DNA from 2 places in the Kribbella sp. CWNU-51 genome. Region 1 is predicted to be linked to the other one. Evidence: riboswitches for the same ligand, from Rfam matches in the RefSeq annotation. Region 1 holds a riboswitch; the other holds the start of a gene.
The links. A riboswitch is a leader RNA that binds a small molecule or an ion and turns the genes downstream of it on or off. The one in region 1 is predicted to bind cobalamin.
Positions count from the first base shown of each region.

Region 2: another riboswitch for cobalamin. It lies ahead of ACXC9Q_RS34445 (ribonucleoside-diphosphate reductase subunit alpha); the one in region 1 lies ahead of ACXC9Q_RS24055 (putative cobaltochelatase).

Region 1 is NZ_JBSXMZ010000023.1:48,807-52,950, forward strand. Features, by position in the region: gene ACXC9Q_RS24055 (putative cobaltochelatase) at 1-1,623, opposite strand, end outside; cobalamin riboswitch at 1,693-1,834, opposite strand; gene ACXC9Q_RS24060 (ATP-binding protein) at 2,110-4,144, shown strand, end outside.
Region 2 is NZ_JBSXMZ010000044.1:39,107-43,250, forward strand. Features, by position in the region: gene ACXC9Q_RS34445 (ribonucleoside-diphosphate reductase subunit alpha) at 1-2,487, opposite strand, end outside; cobalamin riboswitch at 2,621-2,776, opposite strand; gene ACXC9Q_RS34450 (DinB family protein) at 2,836-3,417, opposite strand; gene ACXC9Q_RS34455 (Fic family protein) at 3,506-4,144, opposite strand, start outside.

The DNA of each region.
Region 1 (4,144 bases):
GACGATCGCGGTCTTCACCGCCCCCATCCGCTGCTTCGTCCCCATCGACCCCGACGCGTCAACACAGAACAGAACGAGGTTGCCCTCGCGCCCTTCCCGCACGGCGAGCCGCACATCGGAGGGTCGTACGGCGAGCCCGGCGCCGGCTCGACCGCGAGCGTGCTGATGCGGGGCGGCGGACCGGATGGTCGCCAGCAGATGCGGACGTCCAGCCTCGCGCCCGATGCGGGCGCGATCACCCACCACGCGCCCGACCTCGGTGATCGCCCGGGACCGCCGCCCGGCGACACCGGCGCCCGCGGCCTGCACGCTGAGCAGTCGCGCCTTGTAGGGCTCGGAGCTTCCGACCACCTCGCCGACCGGCGCCGGCCGGCCACCCACATCGCCGGCATCCGCGCCGTCCTCCCGGCCCGCGCCGTGGGCCGCCGAGTCCGGGTCGGTGCCGGACTCAGCACCATCCGAGGCGGCCGAGTCCGCATCCACCCGGCCCGCGTCGGACTGGTTCGCGTCCGACCGGTCTGCGTCGGCCGGGCTGCCGTCGTCTGCGGGGTCCGCTCCCCCACCCGGGCCATCCGGGTCGTCGTCGGGGTTGGGTGGTGGTGTGCTGTCTTGGATGGCTTGTTCTAGTTGATCCTCGTCGAGGCCGGGGGCGTCGAAGGGGTTCCGGCGGCGGCGGTGGGGCAGGGCGAGTTTGGCGGCGGCGCGGACGTCGTCGACCTCGACGACGGTGCGGCCGGACCAGGCCGCGTGGGCGACCGCCGTACGCGCGGTGACCAGGTCAGCGCGCATGCCGTCAACGTCGAAGGACGCGCAGATCTCGGCGATCTGCCGGAGCGCGGCGTCGGTCAGGATCACCTCGGTGATCAGGTCGCGCGCCTTGACGATGCGCTCGGCGAGCTCCCGCTGCGGTCCGTCGTGCCGCGCAACAAAGCCCGCCGGATCGGCCTCGTACGCGAGCCGCGCCCGCATCACCTCCACACGCACGGCAGGATCACGGCTGGCGACGACGTCGACGCTCAGGCCGAAGCGATCGAGCAACTGCGGTCGGAGCTCGCCCTCCTCCGGGTTCATCGTGCCGACCAGGACGAAGCGCGCCGGGTGCGTGACGGACACCCCGTCACGTTCGACGGTCGCGCGGCCCATCGCGGCGGCGTCGAGCAGTACGTCGACCAGGTGATCGTGCAGGAGGTTGACCTCGTCGACGTACAGAAGTCCGCGGTGCGCGGCAGCAAGCAGACCGGGTTCGTACGCCGTGATGCCCTCGGCGAGCGCCTTCTCCAGATGCAGCGACCCGAGCACCCGATCCTCGGTCGCGCCGACGGGCAACTCGACCAGCCGGGCCGGCCGGTTGAGGGCCTCCGTGCTGTGGTGCGGTCCGTCGGGGCAGGTGTCGTCAGGGTGCTCGGGGTCGCAGGAGAACCGGCAGCCCGGTACGACGTCCACCGGCGGGAGGATCTCGGTCAACGCGCGGACCGCGGTCGACTTCGCCGTACCCTTCTCGCCCCGGATCAGCACCCCGCCGATCGCCGGCGAGATGGCCGCCAGGATCAGGGCGAGCTGAAGGTCGTCCATTCCGACCACGGCGGTGAACGGGAATCCGGTGGACGGTGAGGTTGGCCGCATCGGCGGTGGGTCCCTTCGTCGAGCGGGTATCCACGCCCGCCACGGCTGGTACGCCGTACCGCGGTGACCGCGGCCCGGCGGACGGACGCGGATGTCCTGGCTCCCGGGCCGCGTCGACTTCGATCAGGCCCGGTCACAGTGGCGGGACCGCCCCGGACTCCCGGCCTCAGCCGGTCACCGGTGTTCCTCCACAACCGTCGGCCCGATCATGGCACACCCCGCCCACCCGGCAACCACCACGGTCACGTGGCAACCCCCACGTCGACACGAGCCTCACGAGGTGCATCGGCCGACGGAGACGCGTACCGAAGGACGGGTAGTAGTCCGCCCGGCGCCGGGTCGCGGCCGCCGTGCACGCGGGGGTGTCGAGGCTGGGGCTGACCACTACCCGTCCTTCGGCACACCGGCAACCCGTTTGCCTACGGGCGGTAGCCGGACAGGTCGAGGGCTCCCGTCGGCACGGCTCCGGGTGTTGACTGGGGACGCATGGGGGGTCTGCGGCCCGATCATCGCTTCGCCGGACGCGCAGCCGAACAACGGTTCTTCGGCGATGTGCTGCTCGATGCCGTGGCCGGCGTACCGCACGCGATCGTCATCCATGGCGAAGCCGGCATCGGCAAGACCCGCCTCGCCCGTGAGGTCTGCGGCGATTCGCAGCTGAACGTGCTTTGGGGATCGAGCGTGCACTTCGGTGGCGCGTCGGTCCCGTTCGCCCCGATCGCCGGCGCCTTGCAGGACTGGCTGAGCCGAGCGGATGCCGACGAGAGGGCCGAAACTCTCGCCGGGACCGACGGGCTGAGTGCCTTGCTGCCGTCGCTCGGCGTCAGCGGCGGCGGCGACACCAGGAGGCTTCCGATGCTCGTCGACCTCGTGCTCAATCGGATCGCGGTACGACGGCCGACAGTGGTGGTCGTCGACGACCTGCAATGGGCCGACGTGGCCTCGCTGGATGCGATGGCCTACCTGATCGCCGGATTCCGCTCCCAGCCGTTGGTACTGCTGGCCACGTGCAGGACGGAGGAACGCGGCGAGGGGCACCCCCTCCACTCCTGGCTCGCCGACATGCGCCGGATGCCCTTCTTCGGTGAGCTCCGGTTGGATCCGCTGGACCTGGACGGCACCAGCAGCGAGATCGAAGGACTGCTCGGCCAGGCGCCCGACATCGAACTCGCCGCCGAGGTCCTCGACAGGTCGGACGGCAACCCCTACCTCGTCGAACTGATGGTCAGCGGTCTGTCCGGCGCTGAGCGCACTCTCCCGGCCACCGTTCCCGCTGCGCTCCGCGAAGCCCTGCTCGCCGCCTGGCACAGCCTGTCGGACCAGGCCCGCTTGGTCACCAGAATCCTCGCCGTCGGCGGCCGACCGACCTCATCGGCCGTACTGACCGAGGTCGCCGCCGGCCACGGACTCGAGGCGAGCTCGATCGCCTCCTGTCGCGCGGAGGCCCACGACCGCGGTGTCGTGGAAACCGCACCCGACGGAACCTCCTGGTTCCGGCACCCGCTCCTCGCCGAGGTCCTGTACGACGGTCTGCCACCGAACCAAGCCAAGGAGCTCCACGCCGACTACATCCGCGTACTCGAATCGCGGCCCACCGAGGTTGAGGCTGCGGACCTGGCGATCCACAACGAGAGAGCCGGAAACATCGACGCCACCTACCACTGGTCCCTCGTGGCAGCCGATCACGCGGCGAGTCTGAGGGCGCCAACGGAAGAGGCGATCCAGCTCCGCCGCGCGTGTGCTGTCTGGGAAACGGTGTCACCGACCATCCGCGGCGGCCGCGACGAGAGAATCGCCCTGTTACGGCGAACGAGCGCAGTCTGCGAGCGGGCAGGCTGGCCCGAGGTTTCAGTCACGCTCCTCACGGAGGCGCTGAGTCTGGTGAACAGGAAGCAGCAGCCGCTGCTGGCCAGTGATCTACTGGTCTCGAGGGCCAACTGCCGCTGGCAATCGACGACGCCGGCGATGGCCGACCTGGAAGAGTTCCTCGAAGCGATCGAGCTGACGACGGACCTCCCTGAGAGTGCAGAACGCGCCGTCGCGTTCGCCGAGCTAGCTGCGACCGAGTCTTTCCACGGCCTGCCGAGTGACACGATCCACGCGGAGGAAGCCGTCCGAATCGGCCACCTCTCAGGCTCGACGCAGGCCCTTGGGCGGGCGCTCTGCGCACACGCGGCGGTGTTGGAGGCTCCAGCTGCGGTGTCGATGGCTTCCGCGCCGCTGGCCGCGCTCGCCGAGGCGGAGCGGTCAGTGCAGTTGGCGACAGCGTGTGGAGATACAGCCACCGCCACCGAAGCCGCCATCGTCCGTTTCCATGCCCTGCACGGGCTCGGCCGGTGGGCCGACGCAGCCGAGGCCACCCGCGCGGCCTACTTCGACGCGGTCGCCTCCGGGGTCGGCGCCTGGGCATATTTCCTAGCCGGCCTGGCCGCCGAAGAACTGTTCACCCTCGGCCGCTGGGACGAGTGCCGGGTCCTGCTACGGTCCGCGTTGGCGGGACGATCCGCCGGGATCCCTGGAG
Region 2 (4,144 bases), on a different contig from region 1:
GTCGAGGAACTCCTCGACGTCGATGTGCCAGGTCTCCAGGTATGCACAGACCGCGCCCTTGCGCTTGCCACCGTTGTGGGCCAACCCGGCGACAGTCATGTAAGACTCGTCGATCTCGACCTCGAGGTCATGTACGACGGGAACCATCGAGGTTGCGCGGACCTCGCGCACGCGGGAGAACACCATGCCTTGGTGTGCGATCCAGTTGAACTTCCGTATGGGTGTGACGCCCACGAGTTCGGCGATTCCCGGCACGGCGGGAATGCGGAGATCAAACGTGTCCACCGGCTTCGAGAAGGTGATCTCGGATCCGTCAGAGCGACGACCTACGTGATGCCCCTCCCGGACGCGGTGCTGCCCGGCGGCGGGGATTCCGAGCCGGAGCAATTGGTAGCGCAGGCCGGCGGCGAGCTTTCGTGAAGTGGTCGTGAAGTAGATCTCCTTGCCACGAGATACGCTGCCGTCCGTTTCCAGCAGGCCCTGGATCAGCGCATGTGTTTGGGCAGGTGGCAGATGCGACAGCCGACGTGCGATGTGTTTCCGGTGTAGCTGGTCGTACAGGTCCTCGCCATCAAATGGCAGCGTAGGCTCGCCGCTGCCGACGATGCGTCCCGTCAGCCTGTCTCTTCTGGGGCCGCGTCCTGCCGCCCAGTGGATCTGCACGTAGGTATCACCGCGACTGGTCTCCCAGAAATGGATTTCGCGAGCTTTGAGGTACTCGCGCACGAACGACAAGTGTGTGTCGCGCTGCGGATTCCCTGACACACCCCACTGGCTGCCGTTCTTCGACATGTGGCCGTCACCGAGGAGGATGCCATACAGGCGCGCATCGTCCTCTGTCAGACCGTGAACCGGAATGACGTCCGTCGGGATGACCTGCCCGATGTAGTCACCCCTGCTGAGCATGCCGGCCTCGACCCAGGCTGCTGTGACCTTCTCCTTCGCGAGCCACTCGAGCGTGCGCTCATTGCCCTGCTCCATCGGTATGCCTTGAATCGCGTAGAGCGGATGGCCGGTGGTGACAGTGAGTGGCTCGATCGAGTGCTTGACATCGACCTCCACCATCGGGCCGTCCTGGTCGTACGTGAAAGTCTTCGTGACCTCGCGATAGCGACCGCTCGCAGCGAGCACGAGATCGCCCACCTCGATGTCGCGGATCGCGGTTGGGCCGTCTGCAGCGTAAACGAGGGTGTCCGGCGCAAAGCACTGGTTGACCGCGACGGCGGTGTCGTTGGCGATCTTCAGGAACGGTACGACGCCCTGCGACTCACCGTTGGTGCCGCGGATCTTGGCGCCGATCCCGCGGACCGGCGTCCAGTCGTTGCCGAGGCCGCCGGAGTACTTGGCGAGCAGGGCGTTGTTCCGGATGCCGTGGAAGATGCCGGCCAGGTCGTCGTCGACCGTGGTCAGGAAGCACGACGACAGCTGCGGCCGGGTGGTGCCGGAGTTGAACAGCGTCGGCGTGGAGGACATGAACCGGAACGAGCTGAGCAGTTCGTAGAACTGGATCGCGCGCGCCTCCCGGTCGTCCTCGCGCAGCGCCATCCCCATCGCGACCCGGAGGAAGAACGCCTGCGGCAGCTCGAACCGGACCTTGTCGATGTGCAGCAGATACCGGTCGTACAGCGTCTGGAGAGCGAGGAAGGTGAAGTCGAGATCGCGCTCGGGACGGATCGCGGCGGCGAGCCGGTCGAGGTCGAAGGTGGCCAGCTCGGGATCGAGGTGACCGGCGTCGATACCGACCTGGACGTAGCGCGGGAAGTAGTCCGCGTAGGCCGCGGTCATGTCGGCCTGGCTGGCCTGCCGTGGCTCACCGTGCACGCGGCCGAGGGCCTCGCGGCGGATCTGGTCCAGCAGCAGGCGGGACGCGGCGAAGCTGTACTGCGGCTCGGTCTCGACGTAGGACCGGGCGGCCATCACCAGCGCGAGCTCGACCTCGTGCTGAGCGATGCCGTCGTAGCAGGAGCCGAGAGTCTCGTCGAGGATCAGCTCGGGATCGACCGAGTCGAGCCCGTCGGCCGCTTCCGCGACGATCACCCGCAGCCGGTCGATGTCCAATGGCGCGGTGCTGCCGTCGGCGGCGCGCACCGAGAGCGCGGGCCGCTCGGCGATCCCGGCCGGGTCGGATGGTGTCCTGGCCTTGGTCCGCTCTTCGCGGTACAACACATAGGCCCGGGCGACCTGGTGCTCACCGGCGCGCATCAGCGCCAGCTCGACCTGGTCCTGGATGTCTTCGACCTGGACGCTGCGGCGAGTGTCGCCGCGGCTGGTCAAGGCGCCCACGACCCGGCCGGTCAGGTCGGCCACCAGGTCGCGGACCCGGTGGGTCGCGCCGGCGTCGGCGCCCTCGACCGCGAGGAACGCCTTGCTCATGGCAACAGAGATCTTGGTCGGATCGAACGCGGTGCTGCTGCCGTCACGGCGGACGACGGTCAGCTGGATCGGCTGGTCGGTCGTCACCGCGGAGGATGACGAAGCAATAGTCACAGGTGTGCTCTCCACAAGAGTTCGGAGGACCGTTACCGCACGGATGGGCGCATGACGAGACAGGCAGCTCCGGCCGGGAACGCTGCCGCCACGCCCTGCGACCCACCCGCGAGGTCTCGGACCGCACGCACCGGCGGTGCGCGCGCCGGTGGCAGGTATCCGGACTCGCGGACAGTCTCCGCTCACCGTTGCGGGGCAGCTCCGGATTCGCACCGGATTCCCCTGTTGCCTCGGCGTGGCCCACATCTTGTGCTGCCAACCACTCCGAACCACCAGCAGTAGTGATGCTAGGTGGATTGCACTAGATCTTGTGGTAGCGCCACGCCGCGTGTCGCACATGTTGTGGTTTCAGGCTGCGACCGCATAGAGATCCTGGAGCGTCATGATCTCCGAGCCGTGGTGGATGAGCTCGCGGTTGAGCCGGAGCGCGACGTGACCGAACGGCTCACCGGCGTCCAGTTCGGTCGCCTGGCTCAGGCCGACCGTCATCACCTGCTCCTCGTCCAGCGCGGCGATCGAGTCCTGCCAGGCGTCCACCCAGTGCGTCAGCCAGGCGACCGCGTCCCGGGCGTTGCCGTGCAGTGTGATGTCGGCGCGGCCCTGTTGGCTCTCGCCGAAGGTCCACTCCCAGCGCTCGAAGAATGTCTCGGTCAAGTGGGCGATCAGCCAGGCGATCGTCCGTGGCCCGCGATGATCCGGCTCGTCCGGCCACTGCGCCACCCACTCCCCGGATCCGAGGGACCGGAATCCACCGAGGTAGTGCCGTCGTACGACGGTCAGGGCCTCACTGCTCGGACGCCAGAAGTACTGCTCGTCGGTCAGTTGGGCGAGCCGGCCGGACAGCACCATCCAGCTGAAGCCGAGCTGGCCTCGCACCATCGCCATCGCCGATGGTCGGTGCAGGATCTCCCAGTCGAACGGCTCCGGCATCACGATTCATCCCGCTCCCCGTCAGGCGCCTCGATTTGAGACGCGATCGAACATGTGTTCGAATTGTGTCCCGACGGAGAGGAGAAAGTCAATGCGGACGGTGTGTTGGTTCTGGCCTCGACGGCACTGGTCTGCTAGGCGGTTCGATCCGGGTATCGGCCGCCGGGCTGGCGAAGCGCCGCTCGAGCAACGTGAACGCGTCGATCAGTTCGGGCGCCTCGTAGACGCGGTTCCGGCGGCCGTCGGTGAGCTCGCGCAGGACGCGCGTCTCGACCAGGCGCGCGAGTCCTTGGTTGGCGGCCTGTTGAGACCGGTCGATGAGCCGCGCGGCCGCGGCAAGCGTGAGGACCGGGGCCGCGGGCAAGGCGTCGATCAACAGATCGGTCGCGGAGCCTGCGCGGACCGGCGCGGCCCGTTCGCGCCAGGCGGTCTTCAGGTCGGTCGCCGTCTGTTCGAACCGCGCGGCCTCCGCGGTGGCGTGACTGCATGCCATCGCGAACATCTGCAGCCAGGGATTCGCCGCCGACCGAGCCTTGATCGTGGTCGCCCGTCCGACATACCGGAAGGCTGTCAGCGCATCGATGTACTGCGTCGCATGCGTGGCGAGCGACAACGACACCGGCGGCACGGTCCGGGTGATGAGGCCGTCGGCCCGCAGGATCAGGTGGATCAGCGCGCGCCCGGTCCGTCCGTTGCCGTCGGCAAAGGGATGGATCGTCTCGAACTG